One region of the Planococcus versutus genome, then DNA from elsewhere that is predicted to be linked to it. Evidence: a T-box and tRNA genes for the amino acid it is inferred to sense, from the RefSeq annotation. Region 1 holds a T-box; the other holds one or more tRNA genes.
What was found. A T-box is a leader RNA that pairs with one kind of tRNA and senses whether it is charged. The one in region 1 lies ahead of ileS (isoleucine--tRNA ligase), so its partner is inferred to be a tRNA-Ile.

Region 1 (15,752 bases):
CTAAAGAACTTGGTGCTTTGACTGTTGGTGTTGTAACGCGTCCGTTTACTTTTGAAGGTCGTAAACGTTCAACACAAGCCATTGGTGGTATTTCTACAATGAAAGAATCAGTAGATACCTTGATTGTTATTCCTAATGATCGGTTGCTTGAAATTGTCGACAAAAATACACCTATGTTAGAAGCCTTCCGTGAAGCGGACAACGTTCTTCGTCAAGGTGTATCAGGTATTTCTGATTTGATCGCTGTTCCTGGACTGATCAACTTGGATTTCGCCGATGTTAAAACAATTATGTCTAATAAAGGTTCTGCTTTAATGGGCATTGGAGTTTCTTCAGGAGAAAATCGTGCTTCTGAAGCAGCTAAAAAAGCTGTTTCAAGTCCATTGCTGGAAGTTTCTGTCGAAGGAGCGAAAGGTGTTTTAATGAACATCACAGGTGGCTCAAATCTTAGCCTTTACGAAGTGCAAGAAGCAGCTGATATTGTAGCATCTGCTTCGGATGAAGAAGTAAATATGATTTTCGGTTCAGTTATTAACGATAACTTGAAAGATGAAATTATCGTTACAGTAATTGCAACTGGATTTAACGAAGAGCAACTTCAGCCAAGAACGCCAAGAGGATCTGGCTTAAATTCAAGTCGTGTGCAGTCGATTCAACAACAAACTCCAGCACCTTCTATTCGCGATGCACGCCGTGAAGACCAACGTCGCGAAGAACAGCGCCGTGATGAACCATCACCTTATTATACTCAAGAACCACAACGACAAGATAAGCAAAGCGAAGATGCACTAGACATCCCAACTTTCTTGCGCAATCGTCAAAAAAGACGTTAATCTAAACAGCTGCCTGTTGGCAGCTGTTTTTTTAAAGAATGGGGCTTAATTGATAAATCAATAGAAACTTGGTACAATATACTGGACTTCTATAAGAAAAGTTGTGAATAAAATGAAACCGATTAAACCTGTTTTTGAAAGAATCACTCAACAATTAACCGCTGTAAATGAAGCGATACAAATTATTGCTGTGACAAAGCAAGTCGGCATAGAACGTACAAAAGAAGCGATTCAAGCTGGTATTATTCATTTAGGTGAAAACCGACCAGAAGGATTAGTTCAAAAGCATGAGGTCATAAGCGAACCAGTATCATGGCATTATATTGGGAATTTACAGACACGAAAAGTGAAAGATGTGATTAATGAAGTTGATTTTTTACATTCTTTAGATCGAATGAGTTTAGCACAAGAAATACAAAAGCGTGCAAATCGCCCTGTAAATTGTTTTGTTCAAGTAAACGTGTCAGGAGAAGAATCGAAAAGTGGCATAGCACCTGAAAAAACAATGGATTTTATCGAGTCTTTAGAACCTTTTGATAAAATTAATGTGGTTGGATTGATGACAATGGCACCCAATACAGCTGATGAAAGTGTAATTCGTGAAGCATTTAAAGGATTAAAATCACTCCAACTTCAAGTTGCCGATAAAAACCTAAGCCATGCGCCATGCACAGAATGTTCAATGGGTATGTCTAATGACTATTTAATTGCAGCCCAAGAAGGGGCAAGTTTTGTCCGAATTGGTACTGCACTGGTTGGGACAGAAAGTGAGGCATAACGATGAGTGTGAAAGACAAATTTAAAAATTTCTTTTATTTAGATGAATATGAAGAAGAACAAGTGCGTGAACATCCCGCACAACAGCAAAAACAAGTTCCGCGGTATGAGAAACCTGCTGCCATGCAAGAATCGAAAAAAGCACCGAAAGAACGGCGCCAGAAAATGGAGGAAACCATTGTGCCTAACTTAGTCAGTATGCAAGGCGCGTCAAAAGCATCGAAAGTGAGCTTAGCTGAACCAAGAGTTTATGCCGAAGCACAAGATATTGCAGAAAGCCTAAAAAACAAGCAAGCCGTAGTTGTTAACTTGCAGCGCATTGAAAAAGATCAAGGTCTTCGGATTATCGACTTTTTAAGCGGAACAGTTTATGCTCTTGGTGGAGATATTCAACGCATTGGAACGGATATTTTCTTATGTGTACCAGACACTGTAGAAGTGGATGGCGCCATTTCCGATTATTATTACGAAGAGCAACAATAAGAGAGGTGCCATAAAAAATATGTCAGTTTTATTAAGTTTGATACTTTCAGCGATTAACATTTATTTCTATATTCTTATTGTCAGTGTATTCATGAGTTGGATACCAAGCATTAAAGAATCCAGTTTCGGACAAATGATTTCAACAATCACGGATCCATATTTAGATATATTCAGACGGTTTATTCCGCCAATCGGTATGATTGATATTTCGCCAATTGTTGCGATTTTCACATTAAGTTTGGCAAGTCAAGGGATCATCGTACTGTTTAATTTCTTCTTTTAATTCAAAACCTCACGTGATGTGAGGTTTTTTTCTTGAAAAACCAATCACATGTGAAGGAGCATTTATTATGGAAGAGATATTTCAGCATTTCAGAAAAGAAGAGCAGCAGTTTATCGAACAAGTGTCTAATTGGCTTCGAGAAGTCGAAGATCGTTATTCGCCAAAACTAACTGACTTTTTGGATCCACGACAACGTTTCATAGTAGAAGCAGTCATTGGCTCAAGTGATGTAAAATGGATAACTTCAGGTCTTTTTAAAGATGCAGAAAGACAGCGTGTGTTGTTATACCCTTCTTATTTTGAACCTCAACAAGAAGATTTCAATATCACTGTTTTTGAGTTGAAATACCCATCGAAGTTTGTTAGTCTACGCCATCCAGATATTTTAGGATCGCTAATGTCACTTGGTCTAGATCGAAGTAAGTTTGGCGATATTCGCATCGATCACGAAAGAGTTCAACTAGCGGTCATGAAAGAAGTTAGTCCATACATGCAAAGTAACTTTATCACTGCTGCAAAAGTAAAAGTTCAATTAACCGAAGTGACAAATGTTGCTGACATGATTGAAACAACTGAAGAATGGATAGAAGAAACCTATACTGTCAGTTCGATGAGGCTAGATACAGTAATGAGTTCTGTTTATAACATTTCACGTCAAAAAGCATCTGCACTGATTCATGGTGGAAAAGTAAAAGTAAATTGGACATCGCAAGAACAGCCATCATTTGAATTGCATGAATCGGATATGATTTCTTCAAGAGGATTCGGTCGTGTTCGGCTAATCATGATTGAAGGACGCACGAAAAAAGACAAAATACGCCTGCAAATTGGTCGACTAGAAGTAAAAAACTAGTCGGCGTTTAAAAAAACTGAAATAATACTGAAATTTGTGTGTTTCACCTGTATAATGAAAAGGTAAGATGACAAGTTAAGGAGAGGTTTACTCAATGCCATTATCCCCGTTAGATATACATAACAAAGAATTTAGCCGTGCATTCCGTGGATATCAGGAAGATGAAGTAAATGAATTCCTGGAACAGATTATGAGAGATTTTGAAATTTTGCTAAAAGATAAGGCTGCACTTGAAGAACGGTTGCGTTCAACCGACGAACGAGTTGGCCATTTCAATACAATCGAGTCGACCTTGCAAAAATCTATTTTTGTTGCTCAAGAAGCTTCAGAAGAAGTTCGACGTAATTCGCAAAAAGAAGCAGAATTGATCATTAAAGAAGCAGAGAAAAATGCCGATCGCATTGTCAATGAATCGTTGACAAAAGCACGACGCATTGCAACAGAAATTGAAGAACTAAAAAAACAATCTCGAATTTTTAAAAACCGTTTCAAGATGTTAGTTGAAGCTCAATTAGACTTGATTGAAACAGATGATTGGGAAACTTTACTGGAATACGATATCGATACACAAAATTTAGAAAAGATTGAGAAGGACAAAGAAGAGTCGAACTCTTGACTCTGAGACTTTCTGATTCTATAATTACGACATACAAAAAAACGCACTGATAGAGACAGTAAGCTATGTAAGACACTAAAGCGAATTAGGGATAGTGAGAGCCTGATGTGGTCACATAGACGAAAATCACTCTTGAGCAGAATTGGTGAAACTAGTATCCGATTCCGTCTACGCCACGTTACGGTGATCGAGTGGCAGCCAATTGGCTGCAACAAGGGTGGTACCGCGAGTTTAAGCTTCTCGTCCCTTTACCAGGGATGAGAGGCTTTTTATTATGCCTATAGGAGGAATAGAAATGGAATACAAAGATACGTTGTTAATGCCGAAAACCGATTTTCCGATGCGTGGCAATTTGCCAAACCGGGAGCCAGAAATTCAGCTTAAATGGGAAGAAATGGATATTTATAAAAAAGTATTAGATCGCACAAAAGATCGTCCTTTTTTTATCCTTCATGATGGACCGCCATACGCAAACGGCGATTTGCATATGGGTCATGCGCTAAACAAAGTATTAAAAGATATGGTCGTTCGTTCTCGTTCGATGATGGGCTTTCACGCGCCGTATGTTCCAGGTTGGGATACACACGGTCTACCAATTGAACAAGCATTGACAAATAAAGGCGTGAATCGGAAAGAAATGTCGTTAGCGGAATTCCGCAAGCTATGTGAAGAATATGCTTATCAGCAAATTGATAGCCAACGCTCTCAATTTAAACGCATCGGTGTTCGTGGCGACTGGGACAACCCGTATGTGACATTAAAGCCTGCATACGAATCACGTCAAATTGAAGTGTTTGGAAAAATGGCAAACAAAGGCTATATTTACAAAGGATTAAAGCCTGTTTATTGGTCTCCATCTAGTGAATCTTCACTTGCTGAAGCTGAAATTGAGTATCATGATAAAAAATCTCCTTCTATTTACGTATCTTTCGCAGTTACAGATGGCAAAGGTATTTTAGCGGAAGGAACAAATTTGGTCATCTGGACTACTACACCTTGGACAATTCCTGCGAACCTAGGAATTTCAGTAAATGCACAGTTAGATTATGTAGAAGTCGCTTTAAACGGTTCGCTTTACGTTATAGCACAAGAGTTACTAAAAGAAGTAGCTGAAGAATTAGCTTGGACCGATCACGAAGTTGTTCGCGTATTCAAAGGTGAAGAACTAGAACATATTCTGACAAAACACCCTTTGTATGATCGTACTTCTTTAGTCATGCTTGGAGATCATGTAACAATTGATTCAGGTACAGGCTGCGTCCATACAGCACCTGGTCATGGTGAAGATGATTTCTTAATCGGTAAGAAATACGGATTGAGCGTTTTATGTCCAGTTGATGAGCGTGGAATTATGACAGATGAAGCACCTGGATTTGAAGGCGAGTTTTACGACAAAGCCAATAAGTCTGTGACAGAAGCGCTGGATAATGTAGGTGCACTTGAAAAACTTACGTTTATCACGCACTCATATCCTCATGATTGGCGTACGAAAAAGCCGGTAATTTACCGTGCAACGGCTCAATGGTTTGTTTCGATTGAAGCATTCCGTGATCAAATTTTAAAAGCTATCAAAGAAACTTCGTTTACTCCAGCGTGGGGTGAAACACGCCTTTACAATATGCTGCGTGATCGCGGCGATTGGAATATTTCGCGTCAACGTGTATGGGGCGTTCCAATTCCTGTATTTTACGCTGAAAATGGCGATCCGGTTATTACAGAAGAAACCATTGCTCATATTGCCGAACTGTTCCGTGAGCACGGATCGAATGTTTGGTTTGAACGTTCAACAGCCGAATTATTGCCGCCAGGATTTACACACCCTAGTAGCCCAAATGGCTTGTTCACAAAAGAAACAGATATAATGGATGTATGGTTTGACTCGGGATCATCTCATCAAGGTGTTCTTGTTGAAAGAGAAGATTTGCAATACCCGGCAGACCTATATTTAGAAGGGTCTGATCAATATCGTGGATGGTTCAATTCCTCGTTAACAACAAGTGTAGCCATAAATGGTATCGCACCTTACAAAGGTATTTTAAGCCATGGCTTTACACTGGATGGCAATGGTCGTAAAATGAGCAAATCTCTAGGTAATGTTATTGTTCCGGCAAAAGTAATGAACCAAATGGGAGCGGATATTTTGCGTCTTTGGGTTGCTTCTGTAGACTATACAGCAGACGTTCGTGTTTCTGACGAGAACTTTAAACAAGTGTCAGAAGTTTACCGCAAAATCCGTAACACATTAAAATTCATTCATGGCAACTTAGCTGACTTTAACGAGCAAGAACATCGTGTTGCATTTGAAGACATGCGTGAAATGGATCAATACATGGCAATGAAATTACAAAAAATGATAGCAACAGTTCGTAACTCGTATGAGACATATGAGTTTTCAACAATCTATCATGCCTTAAACAATTATTGTGCCAATGATTTGAGCTCATTCTACTTGGATGTAGCGAAAGATGTTGTCTATATTGAAAGTGCAGATCATCCACACCGTCGTGCGATGCAAACAGTCATGTTTGATTCATTAATGGCGATTTTGAAATTGGCGACACCGATCATTCCGCATACTGCAGATGAATTATGGTCTTACCTAAGCTTTGTAGATGAAGAAAGTGTACAATTGACAGACTTCCCAGAAGTTATTTCAAATCCAGCATTTGAAGGACTTGATGAAAAATGGAGTCGTTTTATGGATGTACGAGACGATGTATTAAAAGCATTAGAAGAAGCGCGTGCAGCTAAAACAATCGGTAAATCTTTAGAAGCAAAAGTAACAGTTTATGGAAATGAAGAACTTGCTAATTTACTAGCTTCTACTGATGAAAACCTTGCTCAATTATTTATCGTATCGAAATATGAATACGGTGGAACACAAGATCAAGCACCGGAGAACGCTGTTAAGTTAAATGAAGTTTCCGTAACCGTTGAAAAAGCGACGGGTGAAAAATGTGAACGTTGCTGGACAATTTCAGAAGAAATTGGTCAAAGTGAAGAACATCCGACATTATGTCTTCGTTGCGCAAATGTTGTTGAAACACAGTATGCTAAATAGCTATAATTAGCAAAAGGTCTGAAAAACAGAGATTTCTGTTTTTCAGACCTTTACTTTTTTCCTTGGCAGTGTGTTAAAATAGAGTGACTGCTGAATTGACGGAGGATACGGATGTTTATTTATTATGGAGTTGCGTTAATCATTATTGCACTAGATCAATGGACAAAGTGGCTAGTGCTGAAAAACATGGAATTGGGTGAACGGATTTCCGTTATTGATCCCTATCTCGGATGGCTGTCACATCGTAACCGTGGTGCTGCTTGGGGTATGCTTGAAGGACAGATGTGGCTGTTTGCTATTATTACTGTGGCGGTCATCACCGGAATAATTTACTATTTTCATAAACATGCAAAAGGGCAACCTTTGTTTCAGTTTAGCTTAATGATTCTCTTAGGTGGCGCAGTAGGTAATTTTATCGATCGGATGTTGCGCGGAGAAGTCGTTGATTTTGTCGACGTACTGATCCCAATTGTTAATTATGATTTTCCGATTTTTAATGTTGCAGATGCTGCGCTAACCATTGGTGTCGTATTGATGATTATTTATATGATTTATGACGAAAAACAACAAAAGAAAAAGGTGTCTTAATGGAAGAATTAACGATTGAAATTACAGAAGAAATGGCCGGCGAACGAGTAGATAAAGCTGTGTCATCAATAGATGAAGACTGGTCGCGTTCACAGATCAGTAATTGGGTCAAAGAAGGCGCCGTAAAAGTGAACGGAGAAACCGTAAAACCAAATTACAAAGTACGTTTGCAAGACGTTATTGTTGTCACGCCACCTGAACTCGAAGAATTGGACGTCGTGCCTGAAGATCTTAATTTGGAGATTGTCTATGAAGACGAAGACGTCTTGGTAGTCAACAAACCAAAAGGAATGGTCGTTCATCCGGCTCCGGGACATGCTAAAGGCACATTGGTTAATGGCTTAATGCACCACTGCACAGACTTATCAGGAATTAATGGCGTAGTACGTCCAGGAATTGTTCACAGAATTGATAAAGATACATCTGGCTTGTTGATGGTAGCAAAAAATGATGCTGCGCATACGTCACTAGTGGATCAATTAGTGAAAAAGACGGTTACGCGTAAATATGTAGCGCTCGTACATGGTCACATTCCTCACGATAAAGGAACGATTCAAGCACCGATTGCACGTGATCCAAAAGAACGTCAAAACATGGCAATTGTCGATAAAGGAAAACATGCCGTAACACATTTCCGAGTATTGGAACGTTTTGGTGATTTCACATTAGTAGAATGCCGTTTAGAAACAGGCAGAACGCATCAAATCCGTGTGCACATGAAATACATCGGCTACCCACTTGTTGGAGATCCGAAGTATGGACCGAAGAAAACAATGGATGTTGGCGGTCAAGCGCTTCACGCGGAAGTTATCGGTTTTGATCATCCAAAAACGAACGAATACATGGAGTTTTCTGTAGAGCCACCAGCTGAATTTGCAGAACTTCTAGAATCTCTTCGCGACAAGGATTGACAAAAGGGACCTTCTTTCTTTATACTTAAAAAAACAAATCGAATAATGAACACCTTTAAAAACAGTCCAGAGAGGCTGAAAAGGTATTTACGCAAGCCGGAAGTGTGTCTTCCGTGTTGAATTTTTCTGCGCATCTAACCTCTTGCCTCTCTGGCAAGAGGTTTTTTATTTGCAAAAAGGAGCGAATATAATGGTGGAAAAAGCAGATATTCTAGATGAACAGGCAATTAGCCGAGCGATCACGCGTATTGCGCATGAAATTATCGAACGCAATAAAGGTATTGATGACTGTATATTAGTCGGCATCAAAACGCGCGGTGCATTTATCGCAAAGCGACTGGCTGAAAAAATCGAAAAAATCGAAGGGCGCCCCATCATGAAAGGCGAACTTGATATTACGCTTTACAGAGATGACTTGAGCATCAAAACAAAAAACCAAGAACCGTTAGTGCAACAAGTCGATATTAAACACAGTATACTTAACAAAAAAGTCATCTTAGTAGATGATGTGCTCTATACAGGACGCACTGTACGCGCAGCGATGGATGCTGTTATGGACCTAGGACGACCGGCACAAATTCAACTAGCAGTATTGATTGACCGAGGACATCGCGAATTGCCAATACGCGCTGACTTTGTCGGAAAAAACATTCCGACTTCAAGCGACGAACGAATCATTGTGAAAATGATTGAAAGTGATCAAGTCGACCGCGTTGCCATTCACGAATAGATAGTTATAGATAGAGGAGAATGGAAATTGAGCGAAGCAATTTTAGACGTACAAGATAAACCAAAAACAGGACAATGGATTTCACTAAGCTTGCAGCATATGTTTGCGATGTTCGGAGCGACAATTCTAGTGCCTCAACTAGTCGGCTTGAGCCCAGCTATCGCATTGTTAACAAGTGGGATTGCAACGATCATTTTTATCCTTATCACACAATTTAAAGTACCAGCATATCTCGGATCTTCATTTGCCTTTATCTTACCGATTACCATTGCCACAAAAACCGGTGGCATTGGCTCTGCCATGATTGGTGCCATGTTTGTTTCACTTGTCTACGCGATTGTCGCGTTAATTATTTGGAAAACAGGTTATCAGTGGCTGATGAAGTTACTTCCACCGATTGTCGTAGGGCCGGTTATCATTGTCATCGGACTGGCTTTATCGGGAACAGCAGTAAATATGGCCATGACCATTCCAGTAGGAAATGCTTCAGAATATAGTTTGCTGCATTTTTCGGCAGCTATTGTTACGCTGCTAACTGCCATCATTTGTAACATTTATTTTAAAAACATCATTTCATTGATGCCGATTTTGATCGGTATTATCGCAGGGTATGGCTACTCAGCTGCTATTGGCATTATTGACTACGGCGTCATTGCTGACGCGAAATGGTTCGCAGTACCAGAATTCTTAATTCCTGGAGTGGATTACTCTTTTCAAGTAACACCAACCTTGTTGTTCGTCATGGTCCCAATTGCCATCGTCACGATTTCTGAACATATCGGTCATCAACTGGTACTAGGCAAGATTGTCAATCGAAATTACATAAAAGACCCAGGCTTACATCGGTCGATACTAGGTGATGGGATTGGAACTTTTATCTCTTCACTAGTTGGTGGCCCACCAAAGACGACATACGGTGAGAATATTGGGGTACTCGCAATTACGAAAGTGTTTTCAGTCTATGTCATCTTTGGAGCGGCAGTGTTTGCCATCGTCTTTTCGTTCTTTGGCAAATTGATGGCCGTCATCGAGACAATTCCAACGGCTGTTCTAGGCGGAATTTCGATCTTATTGTTTGGTATTATCGCATCTTCTGGCTTGCGTATGCTAGTAGATAACAACATCGACTTTGGCAACAACCGAAATTTAGTGATTTCTTCAGTTATCTTGGTTATCGGGATTGGCGGAGCTAAAATTGAATTTAGTGAAACATTCTCAATCGAAGGAATGGCGCTCGCTGCTATTGTTGGTGTCATTTTGAACTTAGTGCTACCGGGAATGGATAAAAAAGAAGTAGACGACGGAACTAAATAATTACCTTTTAATGAATGTCCAGAGAGGCATGGAAAGGGTTGAAGAACGGGTGGACTAACCCTTCTTTCCTCATACCTTCCTGCCTCTGGGAAGGTATTTTTTTGTCTGAAAGAAGAAAGGATGAAGTATTTTGCCGAACTTATTATCCATGAACAACTTAGAAAATGACACAATCATGAGCTTAATGGATCGTGCGGGAGAATTTCAACACGGCGAAAAAGCATCAATTGATGGCACAGTCGTTAATTTGTTTTTTGAACCGAGTACACGAACAAAGATGAGTTTTGAAATGGCTGAGCATAAATTAGGACTCGCCGTGTTGCCATTTGAAACAGCCTTTTCTAGCATCTTAAAAGGAGAAACACTATATGACACTGTTAAGACGATGGAAGCGATCGGTGTAGGTGCAGTTATTATTCGCCACGAAGAAGAAGAATACTATCAGCAACTCGAAGGCTGTACTATCGCAGTCATAAACGGTGGGGACGGTTCAGGGCAACATCCCACACAATCGTTGCTAGATTTGTTTACAATTTATCAAGAATTTGGCCACGTGGAAGGAATTCATGTCACCATCGTTGGAGACGTTGCTCATAGCCGAGTGGCAAAATCAAATGCTTCGGCACTCAAGCAATTAGGGGCGAAAGTGAGTTTTGTGTGTCCCGAAGAATGGAGTGGAGAGTATGAATCTTCCGAGCATTTGGATGATTTTATAGAAAATACAGATGTCATCATGTTGCTCCGAGTGCAACATGAACGGCATACGGATTCTGAGCATTTTTCAAAAGAGAACTACCATCAACAATACGGTTTAACAGTAGCGCGAGAAAAGAAAATGAAGGATAGCGCCATCATCATGCATCCAGCTCCAATCAACCGAGGAGTCGAAATTGCTGACAACTTAGTTGAATGTGAACGTTCACGAATTTTTAAACAAATGACAAACGGAGTTTTCATCCGAATGGCAGTACTTGAATACGCATTGAAAGGGAGAGATTAACTTGAATTTATTTATTAAAAACGTAACCATGCTGCAAAATGGAGAAATGTCACCAACAAATATTCGGGTCGTAAATGGCAAAGTTAATGAAATCGGTAGAAACTTACAGGCGCAAAACGAAACCCAAATTGACGGCAAAGGCCGAATGGTCGCACCAGGGTTCGTTGATATCCACGTACATTTGCGTGAACCGGGTGGGGAGCAAAAAGAAACCATCGAAAGCGGAACGCGTTCAGCAGCAAAAGGCGGCTTTACTACGATTTGTGCGATGCCAAACACACGTCCTGTTCCGGATACGAAAGAAAATCTTCAACTGGTCAACGGATTGATCGAAAAAAATGCGCTTATCCGAGTTTTGCCATATGCTTCAATTACCATTAGAGAAGCAGGAAAAGAACGCACGAACTTACAGGAACTAAAAGAAAACGGTGCTTTCGCTTTTACGGATGATGGTGTCGGCATTCAAGAAGCGGGAATGATGTACGAAACGATGCAAGAAGCAGCGAAAATCGACATGGCAGTCGTTGCGCATTGCGAAGACAATAGCTTGATTTATGATGGTGTCATGCACGACGGTAAGCGCAGTAGAGAACTTGGGCTTAAAGGCATTCCAGCGGTTGCTGAATCGGTGCATATTGCACGCGACATTTTACTAGCAGAAGCAGCAGGCGCACATTACCACGTCTGCCACGTCAGCACAAAAGAATCAGTTCGCGTCATTCGCGACGCAAAACGTGCAGGAGTTCGCGTAACAGCTGAAGTTACACCTCACCATTTGCTGTTAACAGAAGATGATATTCCAGCGGACGATGCCAATTACAAAATGAACCCGCCACTACGTGCAAAGGAAGATTGGCAAGCGCTACACGAAGGTTTGCTTGACGGCACACTAGACTTTATTGCGACAGACCATGCACCACATACAGCGGCAGAAAAAACAAATGGCATGAATGGCTCGATGTTTGGAATCGTCGGTTTTGAAACAGCATTTCCATTGCTCTACAGCAAATTTGTTAAAAATGGTACATGGACGTTACAACAATTAATCGACTGGTTGACGATCAAACCGAGCGAAACGTTTAACTTGCCCTATGGCAAATTAGAAACAGGTCAAGTAGCAGATTTAGTATTGCTGGATCTGGAAAAAGAACAAGAAATTCAAGTAAATACATTTTTATCGAAAGGTCGCAATACACCATTTGGTGGCTGGAAATGTACAGGATGGCCGGTAATGACTATTTTTAGTGGAGAAATCGTATGGCAGGAGGAGGAAAATTAATGAAACGTTATTTAATCTTAGAAGACGGTACGGTATTTGAAGGAACAGCATTTGGAAGCGACAGTGCTTCTGTCGGAGAAATCGTTTTTAATACGAGTATGACGGGTTATCAGGAAATTTTATCGGATCCTTCTTACTGCGGACAAATTGTCACGATGACCTACCCATTAATCGGCAACTACGGCATTAATAGTGACGATTTCGAATCGATTGAACCAGCAGTTAAAGGAATGGTCGTTCGCGAACTTGCCGAGTTTCCATCCAATTTCAGAAATAAGTCAACTTTAGACGAATTATTCAAAACAAAAAACATTCCTGGGATTTCAGGTATTGATACACGTAAACTGACACGTTTAATCCGCTCAAAAGGCGCCATCAAAGGAGTCTTAACAGCAGCCGGTGAAGAAGTTCAATTAGCAGCAGTCGTGAAGACGCTCGAAGAAACGATTTTGCCAAGCGACCAAGTGGCGCAAGTTTCAACAGCACGTCCTTATCCAAGCCCTGGTCGTGGCAAACGCGTTGTATTAATTGACTACGGCATGAAGCATGGCATTTTACGCGAACTTAACAACCGCGATTGCGACGTCATTGTCGTTCCTTATAACACGTCATCAAAAGAAATTCTTGCTTGGGGACCTGATGGCGTTATGTTATCAAATGGCCCTGGAGATCCAAAAGATGTAGAAGAATGTGTAGACGTGGTACGCGAACTACTTGGCCAAGTTCCAATCTTCGGCATCTGCCTAGGTCATCAATTGTTCGCAAGAGCTTGTGGTGCAGACACGTTCAAATTGAAATTCGGACATCGCGGAGGCAATCATCCAGTACGCGACTTAGTCACAGGCAAAATCGAAATCACATCACAAAACCATGGCTACGCTGTGGATGAAGATACCTTACAAGGAACTCGTCTAAAAGTAACGCATAGTGCATTAAATGATGATACAAATGAAGGCTTGGCACACTTAGATTATCCAGCTTTCACAGTTCAATACCACCCAGAATCATCACCCGGACCGGAAGACTCAAACTACTTATTCGACCGCTTTATTGATGTTATGAACGCAACTCGAAAGGAGCACCAACATGCCTAAAAGACAAGACATTCAAAGTATACTCGTCATCGGATCAGGTCCTATTGTCATCGGACAAGCAGCAGAGTTTGACTATGCAGGAACACAAGCATGTCTTGCATTAAAAGAAGAAGGCTACCGCGTTATCTTGATCAACTCGAATCCAGCGACAATCATGACAGACACTGAAATTGCAGATAAAGTCTATATCGAGCCGATTACACTGGAATTTGTTAGCCGCATCTTGCGGAAAGAACGTCCCGATGCACTATTGCCGACACTTGGCGGACAAACTGGACTGAATATGGCAATCGAACTTGATGAGTCAGGCATTCTAGATGAGTTGAATATCGAAATCTTAGGCACGAAGCTTGAAGCCATTCATAAAGCAGAAGATCGTGACTTGTTCCGAACGCTGATGAACGAACTTGGCGAACCCGTTCCAGATTCGGATATTATTCACAATATGGCAGAAGCTGAAAATTTCGTTGATCGTATCGGTTATCCAGTTATTGTGCGTCCTGCTTTTACACTAGGTGGAACAGGCGGAGGCATTTGCGAAAATTACGAACAGCTGAAAGAAATTGTTGCGAGCGGCTTAAAATACAGCCCGGTTACACAATGTTTACTAGAAAAATCAATTGCCGGCTTTAAAGAAATCGAGTACGAAGTAATGCGTGATAAAAACGATACAGCAATTGTTGTTTGTAACATGGAAAACATTGATCCAGTCGGTATCCACACAGGTGATTCGATCGTTGTCGCGCCAAGCCAAACTTTATCAGACCGTGAGTACCAAATGCTGCGTAATGTATCCTTGAAAATTATTCGCGCATTGAAAATCGAAGGTGGCTGCAACGTTCAGTTGGCATTAGATCCATTTAGTTTTAACTACTACATTATCGAAGTAAATCCGCGTGTCAGTCGTTCTTCAGCGCTGGCGTCAAAAGCGACAGGTTATCCAATTGCGAAACTAGCGGCAAAAATTGCTGTCGGTTTAACTTTAGATGAAATGATGAACCCAGTTACTGGCCGCACCTATGCTGCATTCGAGCCGGCGCTTGATTATGTGGTAACAAAAATTCCACGCTGGCCGTTTGATAAATTCGAATCAGCCAAACGCAATCTAGGAACGCAAATGAAAGCAACAGGCGAAGTAATGGCAATGGGTCGTACATTCGAAGAGTCTATTTTAAAAGCTGTCCGTTCATTAGAAACAGGGCAATTCCACTTAGAGTTAAAAAATGCGGATAGCATGAGTGATGAATGGATTCAAAAACGTATTTGCCGCGCAGGAGATGAGCGTTTATTCTTTATCGGCGAAGCACTTCGCCGCGGAGTGACGATTGAAACCATCAATGAATGGAGCCAAATCGATTTATTCTTCTTAAAGAAATTCGAAAACATCGTAAAATACGAAGAAAATTTGAAAAATGCACCATTTGATTACGACACAGCGAGACGCGCCAAACGTTTAGGTTTTGCAGACCGGACAATCGCGAAGCTATGGAATACCACTGAACAGCAAGTGTATAACTGGCGCAAAGAACAAAAATTAATGCCGGTTTACAAAATGGTCGATACATGTGCGGCAGAGTTTGAATCGGAAACGCCTTATTTTTACGGCACGTATGAAGATGAAAATGAGTCAGTAAAAACAGACAAAGAGTCGGTCATTGTTCTCGGTTCAGGCCCAATCCGTATCGGTCAAGGCGTTGAATTCGACTATGCGACGGTGCACTCTGTATGGGCGATTAAAGAAGCGGGTTACGAAGCGATAATCGTCAACAATAATCCGGAAACCGTTTCAACCGATTTCTCGATTTCCGATAAATTGTATTTTGAACCGCTGACAATCGAAGATGTTATGCATATTGTCGATCTGGAGCAGCCAAAAGGAGTTGTCGTTCAATTCGGCGGACAGACAGCCATTAACTTAGCTGAAAAACTT
Region 2 (15,752 bases), 1.0 Mb from region 1:
AATGCTGATAACATCCACGAATGCTTTTCAAGATTTTGATGAATCGCATTTAACATATCTTCTGTCATGTCATCATCAACTGCTGCAGCTAAATGCATTCCTTTTTTAAGTGACTTCATAATTTTATCGTAGTCATTAACAATTGCGTCAACCATGTCTTCAGCAGATTCTTTTTTACTTGCTTCTTCAATTACTGACAGTTCTAATTGCTCTCTCATTGTAGCTACTGGTTTTCCTCCAAGTGCTAGCAAACGCTCAGCAACTTCATCCATGTGTAGAGTAGCTTCGTTGTATAATTCTTCAAATTTCACATGTAAGGTAAAGAAAGACGGCCCTTTTACATACCAATGGAAGTTATGTAACTTGGTGTAAGCAACTGACCATGTAGCAACTTGTACATTTAATTCTTGGTTTAATTCTTGTGACATTTCCATCCACTCTCCAATTCGTATGATAAGTTCTTTATACTTTAACTATACCTCTAATGACTTTACAATAAACATATGAAGTAATACATGAAAAGAGTTGAACCGTTATGAAGACTTTACTTATACGAATTTTTCGCTTTTATCAGCGCTTTATTTCTCCTTTGTCTCCGCCAAGCTGTCGCTTTTACCCAACTTGTTCCCATTATGGCATTGAAGCGGTCGAAAAGCACGGTGCTTTAAAAGGAGGATATTTAGCAACAAAACGAATTTTAAGTTGCCACCCTTTCCATAAAGGCGGAATTGATTTTGTCCCCGAGAAATGGCCACCAAAAAAATAATTGGTGGTTTTTCTTGTGTTTTTAAAAAGCATGCTGTAATATTCTATTAGTGAACAAAACGTAATCGTTACTATTTGGAGGTTATTATGAAAAAAACATTCTTATTTTTCGCTTTTATTTTACTGTTAACGGCTTGTGGACAAACAAGTCAGAAAGAACAAGGCACCGATAATAGCAGCTCTAAGCTACAAGTATACACTACCGTTTACCCATTAACTTATTTTACTGAACGGATTGCTGGCGATTTAGTTGATGTCCAATCTATTTATCCTGCGGGTTCGAATGAACATACTTTCGAACCTTCTCAACAAGACATGATCAAACTTGCTGATGCCAATATACTGTTCTCTATCGGACTAGGTTTAGAAGGATTTATTGATAGTGCAAAAAAAACGTTAAAAGATGAAAACGTTGAATTTGTCGCGACTGCCGATCGAATTTCAGATACAGAATTGGAAGCAGCGCTTGGTCACACCGAAGGCGATCATGAAGAAGAACCTGCGGAAGAAACCGAAAGCCATGACGGTCACGCTCATGGTTCTACCGATCCGCATGTCTGGATGTCTCCTGTACTAAGCGAACAATTAGCCGAGTCGATCAAAGATTCTTTAACAAAAGCTGATCCCAAGAACACTGAGCTTTACGAAAGCAATTATGCAGAACTTATTGTTGACTTAGAAACATTAAATCAATCGTTTGCTAGTTTATCGGAACGTGTCAGCAAAGACACTTTCTTTGTTTCTCACGCTGCTTTTGGTTATCTTTCAGAACCATATGGCTTTAAGCAAATGGCTATTGCCGGTTTAAATAGTCAAAATGAACCGTCACAGAAAGAATTGACAGAGATGGTTGATTTGGCTAAAGAAAATGATTTACAGTACATTGTCTTTGAGCAAAACGTCTCTTCTAATTTGACAAAAGTGATTCAGAAAGAAGTTGGCGCTGAAGCAATTGAAATGCACAATCTAGGTGTGCTAACTCAAGAAAACATCGACAACAAAGAAACGTACTTCACTTTAATGGAAAAAAATTTGCAAGTACTTGAAAAAATCTTGAACTAACAAAATAGAAATGACTGAAAGAAAAGCCAGAGAAAGTAAGTATACTTTCTCTGGCTTTTCTTATAGATTGATTTCCATAGCTGTTCTATTGGCCAGATGTTAACTTAATTAATCGTTTTGTCAAAAACTGTCGCCATTCACTTGCCAAACCTTCTACTTCAATTACTTTCATAATGCCATCAATATCTTTCGGCCTATGAAAATTAACGGTATTGGCATAAAGAACAGATACTTGTTCCGGACTTTTGGCGACTAAACGAATTGTTGAATCGGCCCGGACAATCCCTTCTTCTAACACACGGCAAAGATAGCCCGTATAGCCGGATTTAACCATCGCTTTTAATAATGGCTTCATCTCTAGTCGTCTGTCGATTGTATTACAAGGAACTCTTCCTTGTGTTACTTGAACAACAGCTTCGCCTATTTGAAAAATATCACCAATAAAAATATCCCGCTCCAGCATATTCGTCACCGTTAAATTTTCTCCAAACGCTGTAGAGGGTAATACCATATCAAAATAATCGTTCCAGTACGCATAATGTTCTTGCGAATATATGCAAACGGCTCGATCTGGTCCACCATGGTGCTTTACATCAGCTACTCCGTCTCCTTGAAATCCATCCCTTGATAACAATACCTCTTGTACGTGTTGCTTTCGAATAGCTGTTATCATTTCTTCGCCATTTCCATAAGTTATTTTCTCAGGCAAGCCAATCGCCAAGTTTTTAATAACGGCTTTCTCAACATTTCTCATACGTCCCCCGCCTCATGCTCAGTCAGTTCACCGACTCTAATTTACTTTTCTGTATTATACAACAGCTAGTCAATCTTCCAAAATTTTTTTCAAAAACTCTTCTCGATAATCCAAAAAATATTTTGTAATGCGGTAATGGTCGGTCATTTCATACTCGATTTCTTCAATGGTTCCTCCATCAAAACTTAAAATTTGGGCATCCGGATAGCCGAGCAAAATGGGTGAATGCGTCGCAATGATAAATTGGCAATTTTCCTGTGTTGATAAGTCTTTTAAGATTTTTAAAAATGTCAATTGTCGCTGTGGAGACAAAGCCGCTTCTGGCTCATCCAACAAATACAAAGCACGACCGTTAAAACGATTCGAAAATAAAGACAAAAATGACTCACCATGTGATTGTTTGTGCAAAGAACGACCTCCGTAAGACTGAAATCCATCTTCATCTACTTCTTCTATATGCGTCGCAAAATGATAAAATGATTCGGCTCGCATGAAAAAACCATTTGTTATTTTGGGCATCCAAGAAAGACGAATATAATCACCTAGCACAGATTCGGATGCATGTACTTCATAACTATTGTTACGGCTACCACCTGCTGTATGAAAGTCACATTTATCTGCGACGGCTTCGAGTAAAGTCGATTTACCCGAACCATTCTCTCCGACAAAAAAAGTGATTGCGTTATTCAACTCTAATTGCTCGAAACTGTTTATCGACGGCACCGAAAAAGGATATTGTTCAAAATTTTCAACCGTTTCTTTTAATAAACTTATTCTTTTTAAAAACATTTACATGCCTCCTCTCTATTTTTACTCGTTCAAACTCACCGCATAGCCAATTCCTATTTGAGTGCTTAACCGGACCTTTCCGTATTCCACAATGATTTCAGGCTCAATTATATCTTTTTTCCAAAAATGAGTAGACGCAGAAAAATCACCTGTGTAATGAATATCTGGCAAAGACGCTAACGCTAAATTATGTGCTTTCGACACGCCAAACTCAATCATGCCACCGACCCACATACCAATCGAATGATTGTGACACAGCTCAACTACTTTCAAGGTTTCTGTCCAACCACCAAGTCGACTTATTTTTAAAACGACGATATCTCCAGCTTTCCTGTCGATCATTTGCTGGGCATCCTCTAAAGACGAAATACTTTCGTCCAAACATATTTTTGTAGTGAGTTCACTTTTCGCTTGCGCATGTAAAATCCACTCTTTCTCGCCAAATGGTTGTTCGATTAATGTGAATCCAACATCATCAAAGTCTTTAAGTCGGTTGAAATTGCCAGCGTGAAAACTGCCATTGGCATCTGCAAAAAACTGTATCCTCGGATAATCACGAATGATCGATTTTAACATTGACAAATCTATATTGGGATGAATTTTAATTTTGATTCGCTGGTAACCTACTTTGCTTGCTTGGGCTACTAGTTCTTTTATATGAGAATGATCTGCTGCTATGACAATACCGGCAGGCACTGGTTGTGAAGTCCCACCAACAAATTTCCAAAGAGGTTGTTGCTGTTGTTTCGCAAACAAATCCCAAACAGCCATTTCAACTGCGGCCTTCGCCATTCGGTTACCTTTGACAACTTGAAATAACTCCCAAACTTCTTCTGGTCGCTGAATGATTTTTTTTGTTAAGAGCGGTACTAACACTGTCTTAATAACAAAGTAACAGCTGCTAATTGTTTCTTCTGTGTACCACGGTGTTTCAAATGCCACGCATTCCCCGTATCCATAAATTCCTGAATCTCCAGTTACAGTAACGATAATCACTTCTCGCTCGTTCACTTGTTGCAATACTGATTTAAACGGGCTCTTAAGCGATCTTCGTATTGTTGTCAACTGAATGTCCTTTATCGTTATAGCCATGTTCTCAGCTCTCTTCTTAGCAACTTATTAGAAGCGTTACGTGGCAAAGATTCCACGATTGTTACTTTTTTTGGTACTTTATAAGCAGCCAATTGTTCGCGACAATATACCAGTAATTCAGCCACAGTCACTTCATCTTGAAGTACCACAAATGCTATAGGAACTTCTCCCCATTGTTCACTCAGTGCACCGCAAACACCAACTTCTCGAACAGCTGAATGACCCAACAACACTTTTTCGATTTCAGCAGGATACACATTTTCTCCGCCAGAGACGATTAAATCTGAACGACGATCCACTACAAATAAAAATCCTTCGTTATCTATATAGCCCATGTCTCCTGTATGAAGCCAGCCATCTTGCAGCACATTCCGCTCCGCAAATTCCCCGATATAGCCGGGTGTTACTTGAGGACCGCGAATTAGAATTTCTCCCACTTCACCAGGTTGTTCTGTTTTGACTTCATATAAAAATAATGGCTTACCCGCTGATCCGATTTTCCGCTCTGCGTCCGTCACTTGTAAGGTTGTCGTTTGTGATGATGTTTCCGTCATGCCGTATGTTTGCAACACCGGTATCCCACACTTTTCAGCACGTTTCATATAAGCAATGGGAATCGGTCCACCTCCAGCAAGAACCGCTTTAAAACGATCAGAAGCTTGCATGGAACCTCTTTCGACACTCGTTAGTATGCGTTCTAACGTCACACCCACAACCGACATATGCGTCACGCTGCCGTCACAAATTTCTTCTGCACTACGTTCTGCGTCAAATTTCTCATATAATCGGACGCCCATACCATAAATTAACGATCTCATCAATATTGAAAATCCGCTAATATGGAACAATGGCACAGCACACAACCAAACATCTTCCGGTGCAATGCCAATATTAAGTGCAGAAGATACAGCACTTGAAAAATGATTTTCCGCTGTTTGACGAACGCCTTTTGGATGTCCGGTCGTACCTGACGTATACATAATCGAAAGGGTCCGGTCTTTTGCCCATTGCTGCTGTGGTTGGAATTGAACGGATGTTACATCTTCTATTTCACTAAATAAAACCACGCGCGAATCGTCTACTTTTATTTTTAGCACATCAGCGACAAGTATAAACGCTACTTCAGCATCGTTTAGTTGGTAAGTCAATTCATTGCTTGATAAGCGTTCATTGAGCATGACCATTTCACAGCCTAGGTGCATACAGCCATACAAGACAAAAACAAATTCTGGAGTAGATTTTGCTAATATTGCGACACGTGAATGTTCTTTCACGCCAAGCGTGCTAAGTTTACTTGCATAATCGAGTGCAATTTTGTTGATCTCAGAAAAAGTCCATTGTTGCTGCTCAAACGACAAGGCCATACGGTCCCCACTCAAATAACTTCGCTGACTCAACCAATTCGGATACGTCATGTTAAAAATCCTTTCTTCAAAAAAAGCTGTCCCCAGAGAGGACAGCTTTCAATTATTCTATAATCATGGAAAACGTGGGAATTGACCAAAGTCCGGTTTGCGTTTTTCTTTAAATGCATCGCGTCCTTCTTTTGCTTCGTCTGTTGTGTAATACAATAGCGTTGCGTCTCCAGCCATTTGCTGCAATCCAGCAAGACCGTCTGTATCAGCATTCATCGCTGCTTTTACAAAACGAAGTGCAGTCGGGCTCATTTCAAGCATTTCCTGACACCATTGAACCGTTTCGTCTTCTAACTGTTCAAGAGGTACTACTGTGTTCACTAAGCCCATGTCAAGTGCTTCTTGTGCGTCGTATTGACGGCATAAGTACCAAATTTCACGTGCTTTCTTGTGACCAATAATACGTGCCAAGTAACCAGAACCGTAGCCAGCGTCAAACGATCCAACACGTGGACCTGTCTGACCAAAGCGCGCGTTGTCTGCTGCAATCGTCAAGTCACAAACAACGTGCAAGACGTGTCCGCCGCCAATTGCATAACCTGCAACCATTGCGACAACTGGTTTTGGAATAACACGGATTAAACGTTGTAGATCTAAAACGTTCAAACGTGGAATGTCATCTTCTCCAACATATCCGCCATGTCCACGTACAGATTGGTCGCCACCTGAACAAAAAGCTTTTTCGCCTTCACCCGTTAAAACAATAACGCCAACATCTGCATTATCGCGTGCACGTGAAAATGCATCGATTAATTCGTGTACCGTTTTCGGACGGAATGCGTTGCGCACTTCCGGACGATTGATAGTAATTTTAGCAATACCGTCAAAAATTTCATACTTAATGTCTTCATATGTACGTTCTGTAATCCACTCGCGTGTCATGATTTTCCTCCTTGATAGTTCAAAGTTAAGTACTCTCTTACTATTGTAGCAAACTCAGCAGATTTTTCCACATGTATTGCATGGCCCGCATCAATTGTTTTATGTATTGCATGAGGCAAATGCGTTAACATCTTTTGTGCAATTGCTTCAAACTTTACATCCAAACGCCCCGTTATTAATAAAACCGGTATAGGCAACTCTTCTAGCTTTTGCCAATAAGACTGTTGGGTACCTGTCCCCATACCGAGCAAGCTATTCGCAAGTCCGACTGGATGCTGCGCCAATCGTTCTTCACGTACGGCTTGTTGCACTCTTTCAGGCAACGATTTTTGACTCACAAACAACGCGTTGTTTTCCCAAGCATCCACGAAATGAACGAGTCCATTTGCCACAATCCGCTTGGCAAGACTTGCATCATTTATTCGGCGGTCTTGTCTTGCTTGTTCATTTTCAAGTCCAGGCGACGCACTTTCAAGCACAAGGCTCGTCAAGCGCTCTGGGTAATGACAAGCAAAAGCAAGAGCTATACGCCCGCCCATTGAATACCCAACAAGCGTAAAACGATCCAATGCTAATTGCTTAAACAATGCATTCAAATCTTTTAGCTGACGCTCCATTGAATAAGCCTCAAACTCTTCTGGACTGGATGACTTACCGTGACCAATTAAATCAATCAAAATGATTTTTACATCTGACCACTTTTCGATAACTGAATGCCACGTTTTCGTACTTCCAGTAAAGCCATGCAAAAACACAACCGTTTCTGTTTTTTCAGGATTCTCTACTTCGATATGATAAAAAATGCCATCGACTTCTAGTTTCACTGCTTAGCCAGCTCCTCATCAAAACAGCTCCACAATTTACGGTGCGTCGTGACGTTGTTTTTACGATCGGTGAACACTTCAACTATCTTCACTGATGCTGTTTTTGGTTCATCTAATGCGGAGGCAAATTGTTCTACCGTTTCAGCAACCAAATATTGCGCGTCGTACATTTTCGCAGCATTGCTAAATGTCAAACCTGTGGGTGTACCAAACAATTCTTCAAAATAGCGTTCTTCTTGAGACTGTGGCAAATAAGAGAAGATGCCGCCACCATCATTATTCATAATGACAATTGTCAAATCCGTCTCTTGCATTTTGGACGCAATCAATCCGTTCATATCATGCAAAAATGACAAATCGCCAATATACAAATAAGCTGGACGCTGTTTTGCTGCTTGCACGCCAAACGCCGTTGAGACAACCCCGTCAATGCCATTAGCTCCACGGTTCGCATAAAGCATAATATCCCGCTCGGTCGCTTGGAAATACGTATCTACATCACGGATTGGCATACTGCTTCCCACGATTAAATCACATTGATCCAATCGGTCGAAAAGGACTTTTGCCAATACCCCTTCATCTAGTTCATTTTGGCAATGCTTCGCTACCACTTGCCAATATAACCGAGATGCTTGTGTCCACTTTTTGCGGTATGCATTTGGTGGTTTTGATTCTAGTGGCACTTGCCATAACCCATGTTCAGTTGCTTGGATATGATGAGTTGCGACCGATTGCGGGTCACGTAACATGGGGCTTTCGTCAAACACCACATAGGTTTCTGGTTGAATAGCTGCTAAAAACAAACTCAAAGGTTTCGAAACCGGTTGTGGACCAACGCGTATCACTACATCCGGCGTCACGTTTTCTTTAAACTGTGTGCTTTTTAGCAATGCATCATAGGAATCGATAATGAACTTTTTGGCTGACTGTGGCACATTCCCGCGTAAGTTAGATAGTGGATCTGCCAAAACTGGCCAATCTAATTTCTCAACAAAAGTCCAGAATTCATCGGGCAACTTTTGAGTTTGTTCTCCAACAATCAACAACCCTTTTTCTTTTTTAAAAAGTTGTTGTAAAAACAAGCTACTGTCATCACTTAAAGTGAGCTCTCCCCCAAAATGAGAAATTTCTCGATTACTTTCGTAGTGTTGTTCAAAATCAATACGCAGTGGCTCTCGAAATGGCACGTTTACATGAACCGGTCCTTTCGGATTAGTCAGTGCATTTTGCAAAGCGCGATGCAAATGGCGTGTTAAAAATGCCAACTGATTTTCCGTTTCCGGCATTGGCAAATCCGTTGACCATTTGACATGCCCACCAAATAAATGGACTTGGTCGATAGCTTGGGGAGCTCCAACTTCTCGTAACTCATGTGGACGATCCGCTGTAACAACGAACAAAGGCATGCGTGCGTAATATGCTTCAACAATTGCCGGGAAATAATTAGCGGCGGCTGTTCCTGATGTGCAAAGAAGCATAACAGGTTTTCCAGAAGCTTTAGTTAAGCCGAGCGCAAAATAAGCAGCTGAACGTTCATCAATTTGACGATAAGTTGTTAAACCTTCTTGCTTCATACAAGCATAAGCAAGCGGTGTAGAACGCGAACCTGGACTAATGACAACATCTTTAACTCCTTGCTCAACTAATGAATGAGTAAATGCAGAGACGTATTCAGTTAATACTTCAAGATTCGTCACTCAATTGACCTCCCAATGCCCGGAGCATCGGTCTAAATTTAACCCATGTCTCGTCATACTCTGATTCAGGTGTTGAATCGGCTACAATTCCACCACCTGCATATAAATATGCTTTTTCATCATCTAGTAAAGCGGAACGAATGGCCACAGCAAACTCCCCATTACCTTCTGTGTCAATCCACCCGATTGGTGCCGCATAATAGCCTCGGTTCATTGCTTCGTACTCACGAATCAACGCCAAAGCTTCTAACTTCGGCTCACCTCCAAGTGCCGGCGTCGGGTGAAGTAATTCCACCAAATCAAACAAGGTAGAACTGACATTTAAATTTCCTTCAACCGGTGTATACAAATGCTGGATATCTCTTATTTTCATTAATTTTGGCACTTTGGGCACGATTAATTGGCTACAAGTTGCTTTGAAAACTTCACTAATCATACTAACCACATATTGATGTTCAGCTCGATTTTTAGGATCTTGCAGCAAAGCTTCGCCTAGCTCTGTATCCTTTTCAATGGTTTTTCCACGAGGCGTAGACCCAGCCAAACAAGTAGACAAGGCTCTATCGTTTTCTACTTTAACAAGTCTTTCAGGTGTTGCACCAAAGAAAAATTGTTCTTGTGCTTCCAGCCCAAATAAAAAGCTTTCTGGCTGTTCATTTGATACTTGATACAAAGCTGAAGTTGGCGAAAATTTTTCTTCAAATCCTAGCTTCACCGTGCGTGCAATGACTACTTTTTCAACTTCTTTAGCGTTAATAATAGTGGTGATGCGCTCAATCGAATCCATGTACTCTTGTTTTCTCAGCTCGATCCGTTCAGTCACTACTGGTTTGTCGTATTGATCTACTTCTAAAACTTGCGCAGCATGAATCAATTTATCTCTTTTTTTGCGCAACACGTCAAACTCTTTAAAACTCTCTTGCGCTTTAGTGATCAAGTGGATACTAATAAATGCTTGTTCCCCTTTTAAAACCAACTGAAAAGTAGGCACTGCAAAATAAGCTTGTGGAAATCTTCTCCACTCGCTAGGTTTGGTATTCAATGGATCAAATGAAAATCCACCAAATAAAACAGGATGTACTGATTGCTCTTCATTGACGATTTGACGACTCAAATTTTTCCAATCTTTTTTTATTTTATCGAATCTTCCTGTTGTCTCATTTGTTGATAGCACATGTGCATGCCCAATTCCAACGAGTGTAAATGTCTTTTCACGATTTTTCCAAAACATACGTTTACCTGTATAGTCATTTCCACCAGCTTCAAAAAATGCTAATGCAGACATATGTGTAACTTCAATTGTTTCAGTATAAAAGCGATACCCTTCAAACTGGGTTGCCGCAAATTGCTGGATCGATGAAGACGATTCTGAATTCACCTAATTACCTCCGTTTTATGACAATAGTTTTATTTGGTGCTGCAACTGTCTCACTTTTTCATCCCTACCTTCTATCATACTCTTTTCTACTAAAATCAGCACATCATTTGCTGTATTCCAGACTATTTTAAAGTACAATGAAGAGTGGAAAGAATTAAAGGAGAGAGAGATATGACACATTCATTACAAGCAGATAGCGGATGGCGAGTTTGGTGGCAATTAACTCGCCCTCATACACTGACGGCATCTTTTGCCCCCGTATTCCTAGGAACAATGATTGCTTTACATTATGCCGTAATTGACTGGATTTTATTCTTAGCAATGTTGGTGGCAAGCTTATTAATCCAAGCAGCGACAAATATGTTCAATGAGTATTACGATTTCGCTAGAGGTCTAGACAACGAGAACTCTATCGGAATTGGAGGCGCTATCGTACGAAACGGAGTCAAACCTAAAACTGTCTTAGCATTAGCGTTAGTGTTTTACGGAGTTGCCGCAGTTATCGGAATCTATATTTGTTCACAAACAAGCTGGTGGCTACTAGTTGTAGGTGCTGTTGCAATGGGGATCGGCTACTTTTATACCGGTGGACCTTATCCCATTGCCTACACACCTTTTGGCGAACTTTTCTCTGGCGTAGTCATGGGCTATTTAATTGTAATTATTGCTTTCTATATTCAAACAGGTGTGGTTACACTTGAAGCTTCGATGCTTGCAGTTCCAAGTACCTTACTAGTAGCCGCTATCATGCTGGCTAATAACATTCGCGATATTGTGGGCGACGAAGAAAGCGGACGCAAAACACTTGCCATTTTGGTCAAACGACCAGCAGCTGTCAATATTCTTATGTGGTTTTTCATTCTATCCTACGCATGGATTGTTATTCTTATCATAGTAGGGATGTTGACACCGTGGGCTTTATTAGTCTTGATTAGTGTCATTAAACCTATTAAAGTCGTTCAAATCTTTAAACGTTTTACAGAACCTTTAAAAGTAATGCCTGCGATGAAAGACACTGGTAAAACAAATACATTCGTGGCTTTTTTACTTGGAATTGGGTTACTGATTGATTACCTTCTATAATAGAGACAAACAAAAAAGGATTTCAAGTGAAATCCTTTTTTGTTTGTCTAAAATAATACTTTGAAGAACAGTTAATTACAAGTTATAGTAAATGAACAATTCTAAATTTTCAATCGAGGAGGATATATTGTGAAACCGATCATCATTGGCATTATCGCAGCTTTTTTCTTCGCATTCACTTTTGTACTCAACGCCACGATGGAAGCTGGCGGCGGAAGTTGGATTTGGAGTGCTTCTCTTCGATACCTCTTCATGATTCCTTTTTTACTTTTGATTGTTATTTCAAGAAAGAACTTAAAACCCCTGTTACAAGAAATGAACAAAAACAAAAGAGCATGGACCTTATGGAGTTTTATTGGATTTGGTTTATTCTATGCTCCACTATGTTTTGCAGCAGCCTATTCCCCTGGCTGGCTCATTGCAGGAACATGGCAAATTACCATAGTCGCTGGTACATTACTGGCTCCCTTATTTCTCATTACCATACATAGTAATAAAGGAACTACTCAACTAAGAGGAAAGATTCCTGTTAAAAGCTTGATGATTTCTTTTATCATATTAACAGGTGTCAGTTTAATGCAACTTGAACACGTAGCAACTGTTTCTTCTTCAACGCTTTGGTTTGGTTTTATCTCTGTGATTCTCGCGGCTTTTGCATATCCATTAGGAAATAGAAAAATGATGGATATATGTGGAGGTAGGTTAGATGCTTATCGGAGGGTTTTGGGCATGACATTAGCTAGTCTACCTTTTTGGTTCGTACTATCATTATACGGGCTTGTTACTGTAGGTGGACCTACTGCTTCACAAAGCTTACAAACTTTAATTGTAGCGATCAGTTCCGGTGTAATTGCAACAGTACTCTTCTTTAAAGCTACTGATCTAGTCAGAGAAGACATGCAGAAACTAGGAGCGGTGGAAGCGACCCAATCAATGGAGGTTTTATTTGCATTAGCAGGAGAAGTCCTTTTCTTGTCAATTGTCTTGCCTTCAAGTCTAGCAATAATCGGGATTTTCATTGTAATGCTTGGCATGATTCTTCACAGTTTTAATTCTAGTAAAACGAAAAAAAGTGTTATGCAATTAAATGCATAACACTTTTTATAATGACCCCTACGGGATTCGAACCCGTGTTACCGCCGTGAAAGGGCGGTGTCTTAACCGCTTGACCAAGGGGCCAAATACTGGCGGAGAAGGAGGGATTTGAACCCTCGCGCCGGTTGCCCGACCTACACCCTTAGCAGGGGCGCCTCTTCAGCCACTTGAGTACTTCCCCAGTATGGCTCCGAAGGTAGGACTCGAACCTACGACCATCGCATTAACAGTGCGGTGCTCTACCACTGAGCTACTTCGGAATGGTGGGCCTAAATGGACTCGAACCATCGACCTCACGCTTATCAGGCGTGCGCTCTAACCAGCTGAGCTATAGGCCCATATGTATATAATGGAGCGGGTGGGGGGAATCGAACCCCATCATCAGCTTGGAAGGCTGAGGTTTTACCACTAAACTACACCCGCATAAAATGGTGGGTCAGGACGGAATCGAACCGCCGACACTTAGAGCTTCAATCTAATGCTCTACCGACTGAGCTACTGACCCACTTTATTTATTAAAAATGGCGGTCCCGACCGGGATCGAACCGGCGATCTCCTGCGTGACAGGCAGGCATGTTAACCGCTACACCACGGGACCAATTGGTTGCGGGGGCAGGATTTGAACCTGCGACCTTTGGGTTATGAGCCCAACGAGCTACCGAACTGCTCCACCCCGCGACAATATTATAATGTTAAAGAAAATCGTCCACACATTTTAAAAATATGGAGGAGGAAGAGGGATTCGAACCCCCGCGGGATTTGACTCCCCTGTCGGTTTTCAAGACCGATCCCTTCAGCCAAACTTGGGTATTCCTCCGAGATAAAATACATATGGTGGACCTTGCAGGACTCGAACCTGCGACCGGACGGTTATGAGCCGTCTGCTCTAACCAACTGAGCTAAAGGTCCTAAAAAAGTGGCGGCAGAGGGGATCGAACCCCCGACCTCACGGGTATGAACCGTACGCTCTAGCCAGCTGAGCTACGCCGCCGGGATCTTTACTGTAAAAAATTGGTGGAGCCTAGCGGGATCGAACCGCTGACCTCCTGCGTGCAAGGCAGGCGCTCTCCCAGCTGAGCTAAGGCCCCATTGTTTGGTCGGGAAGACAGGATTCGAACCTGCGACCCCTTGGTCCCAAACCAAGTGCTCTACCAAGCTGAGCTACTTCCCGAACTTGAGATGCTGGATGTAAAAATTATGGTGCGCCCGAGAGGACTCGAACCTCTAACCGCTTGATTCGTAGTCAAGTACTCTATCCAATTGAGCTACGGGCGCATATGATGCTATTCACTGTTTTGTGAAAAGATGGTGCCGAGGACCGGAATCGAACCGGTACGGTAGTCACCTACCGCAGGATTTTAAGTCCTGTGCGTCTGCCAGTTCCGCCACCCCGGCTTAGGGTCGATAAAGATTAAAAATTGGAGCGGAAGACGAGGTTCGAACTCGCGACCTCCACCTTGGCAAGGTGGCGTTCTACCACTGAACTACTTCCGCAAAAATGGTGCGGGTGAAGGGAGTCGAACCCCCACGCCCGAAGGCGCTAGATCCTAAGTCTAGTGCGTCTGCCAGTTCCGCCACACCCGCGTGGCAATTATTAAATTAAAATGGTGAGCCATGAAGGATTCGAACCTTCGACCCTCTGATTAAAAGTCAGATGCTCTACCAGCTGAGCTAATGGCTCATTTACATGAGTGGTGCCGGAGAAAGGAGTCGAACCCTCGACCTACTGATTACAAGTCAGTTGCTCTACCAACTGAGCTACTCCGGCAAAAAAATGGTGGAGGATGACGGGATCGAACCGCCGACCCTCTGCTTGTAAGGCAGATGCTCTCCCAGCTGAGCTAATCCTCCAATATGTATTGCCCAGCGACGTCCTACTCTCACAGGGGGAAACCCCCAACTACCATCGGCGCAAAAGAGCTTAACTGCCGTGTTCGAGATGGGAACGGGTGTGGCCTCTTTGCCATCATCACTGGACTATTTTTTTGAAAGACAAGGTTTAGTATACCAGTACTCCTGGTATTTTCAAGCTTTTTTTCAAAAACTTGTACTTATTCTTTCAAAACTGGATAAACGACAGGTGAAACAAATCGTGCATGATTCGCGTACAGTTTGTTGGTTAAGTCCTCGATCGATTAGTATTCGTCAGCTGCACGTGTCGCCACGCTTCCACCTCGAACCTATCTACCTCATCGTCTTTGAGGGATCTTACTTGCTTGCGCAATGGGAAATCTCATCTTGAGGGGGGCTTCGTGCTTAGATGCTTTCAGCACTTATCCCGGCCACACATAGCTACCCAGCGATGCCCTTGGCAGAACAACTGGTACACCAGCGGTGTGTCCATCCCGGTCCTCTCGTACTAAGGACAGCTCCTCTCAAATTTCCTGCGCCCGCGACGGATAGGGACCGAACTGTCTCACGACGTTCTGAACCCAGCTCGCGTACCGCTTTAATGGGCGAACAGCCCAACCCTTGGGACCGACTACAGCCCCAGGATGCGATGAGCCGACATCGAGGTGCCAAACCTCCCCGTCGATGTGGACTCTTGGGGGAGATAAGCCTGTTATCCCCGGGGTAGCTTTTATCCGTTGAGCGATGGCCCTTCCATGCGGAACCACCGGATCACTAAGCCCGTCTTTCGACCCTGCTCGACATGTACGTCTCGCAGTCAAGCTCCCTTCTGCCTTTACACTCTGCGAATGATTTCCAACCATTCTGAGGGAACCTTTGGGCGCCTCCGTTACTCTTTAGGAGGCGACCGCCCCAGTCAAACTGCCCGCCTGACACTGTCTCCCAAGCCGATCAGGCTTGTGGGTTAGAATTTCAATACAACCAGGGTAGTATCCCACTGACGCCTCCGCCGAAGCTGGCGCTCCGGAATCTAAGGCTCCTACCTATTCTGTACAAGTTGCACCA

Region 2: it has a tRNA-Ile gene. The T-box ahead of ileS (isoleucine--tRNA ligase) is inferred to sense a tRNA for this amino acid. The anticodon was not compared.

The regions. Positions count from the first base shown of each region.
Region 1 is NZ_CP016540.2:2,152,063-2,167,814, reverse strand. It holds gene ftsZ (cell division protein FtsZ) at 1-833, shown strand, start outside; gene I858_RS11115 (YggS family pyridoxal phosphate-dependent enzyme) at 946-1,611, shown strand; gene I858_RS11110 (cell division protein SepF) at 1,614-2,093, shown strand; gene I858_RS11105 (YggT family protein) at 2,113-2,376, shown strand; gene I858_RS11100 (YlmH family RNA-binding protein) at 2,444-3,229, shown strand; gene I858_RS11095 (DivIVA domain-containing protein) at 3,324-3,845, shown strand; T-box leader at 3,883-4,096, shown strand; gene ileS (isoleucine--tRNA ligase) at 4,141-6,906, shown strand; gene lspA (signal peptidase II) at 7,018-7,494, shown strand; gene I858_RS11080 (RluA family pseudouridine synthase) at 7,494-8,405, shown strand; gene pyrR (bifunctional pyr operon transcriptional regulator/uracil phosphoribosyltransferase PyrR) at 8,599-9,135, shown strand; gene I858_RS11070 (solute carrier family 23 protein) at 9,163-10,449, shown strand; gene I858_RS11065 (aspartate carbamoyltransferase catalytic subunit) at 10,580-11,449, shown strand; gene I858_RS11060 (dihydroorotase) at 11,451-12,728, shown strand; gene I858_RS11055 (carbamoyl phosphate synthase small subunit) at 12,728-13,822, shown strand; gene carB (carbamoyl-phosphate synthase large subunit) at 13,815-15,752, shown strand, end outside.
Region 2 is NZ_CP016540.2:1,152,131-1,167,882, reverse strand. It holds gene I858_RS05955 (Dps family protein) at 1-428, opposite strand, end outside; gene yidD (membrane protein insertion efficiency factor YidD) at 536-766, shown strand; gene I858_RS05945 (metal ABC transporter solute-binding protein, Zn/Mn family) at 853-1,827, shown strand; gene I858_RS05940 (MOSC domain-containing protein) at 1,913-2,581, opposite strand; gene I858_RS05935 (AAA family ATPase) at 2,651-3,370, opposite strand; gene menC (o-succinylbenzoate synthase) at 3,392-4,462, opposite strand; gene I858_RS05925 (o-succinylbenzoate--CoA ligase) at 4,453-5,877, opposite strand; gene menB (1,4-dihydroxy-2-naphthoyl-CoA synthase) at 5,941-6,759, opposite strand; gene menH (2-succinyl-6-hydroxy-2,4-cyclohexadiene-1-carboxylate synthase) at 6,756-7,583, opposite strand; gene menD (2-succinyl-5-enolpyruvyl-6-hydroxy-3-cyclohexene-1-carboxylic-acid synthase) at 7,580-9,280, opposite strand; gene I858_RS05905 (isochorismate synthase) at 9,267-10,658, opposite strand; gene I858_RS05900 (1,4-dihydroxy-2-naphthoate polyprenyltransferase) at 10,830-11,741, shown strand; gene I858_RS05895 (DMT family transporter) at 11,871-12,836, shown strand; tRNA gene I858_RS05890 (tRNA-Glu) at 12,849-12,920, opposite strand; tRNA gene I858_RS05885 (tRNA-Ser) at 12,927-13,017, opposite strand; tRNA gene I858_RS05880 (tRNA-Asn) at 13,022-13,096, opposite strand; tRNA gene I858_RS05875 (tRNA-Ile) at 13,098-13,174, opposite strand; tRNA gene I858_RS05870 (tRNA-Gly) at 13,187-13,259, opposite strand; tRNA gene I858_RS05865 (tRNA-Phe) at 13,266-13,341, opposite strand; tRNA gene I858_RS05860 (tRNA-Asp) at 13,359-13,434, opposite strand; tRNA gene I858_RS05855 (tRNA-Met) at 13,438-13,514, opposite strand; tRNA gene I858_RS05850 (tRNA-Ser) at 13,561-13,653, opposite strand; tRNA gene I858_RS05845 (tRNA-Ile) at 13,669-13,745, opposite strand; tRNA gene I858_RS05840 (tRNA-Met) at 13,754-13,827, opposite strand; tRNA gene I858_RS05835 (tRNA-Ala) at 13,849-13,924, opposite strand; tRNA gene I858_RS05830 (tRNA-Pro) at 13,931-14,007, opposite strand; tRNA gene I858_RS05825 (tRNA-Arg) at 14,035-14,111, opposite strand; tRNA gene I858_RS05820 (tRNA-Leu) at 14,143-14,231, opposite strand; tRNA gene I858_RS05815 (tRNA-Gly) at 14,256-14,330, opposite strand; tRNA gene I858_RS05810 (tRNA-Leu) at 14,336-14,420, opposite strand; tRNA gene I858_RS05805 (tRNA-Lys) at 14,442-14,517, opposite strand; tRNA gene I858_RS05800 (tRNA-Thr) at 14,529-14,604, opposite strand; tRNA gene I858_RS05795 (tRNA-Val) at 14,612-14,687, opposite strand; rRNA gene rrf (5S ribosomal RNA) at 14,698-14,813, opposite strand; rRNA gene I858_RS05785 (23S ribosomal RNA) at 14,952-15,752, opposite strand, start outside.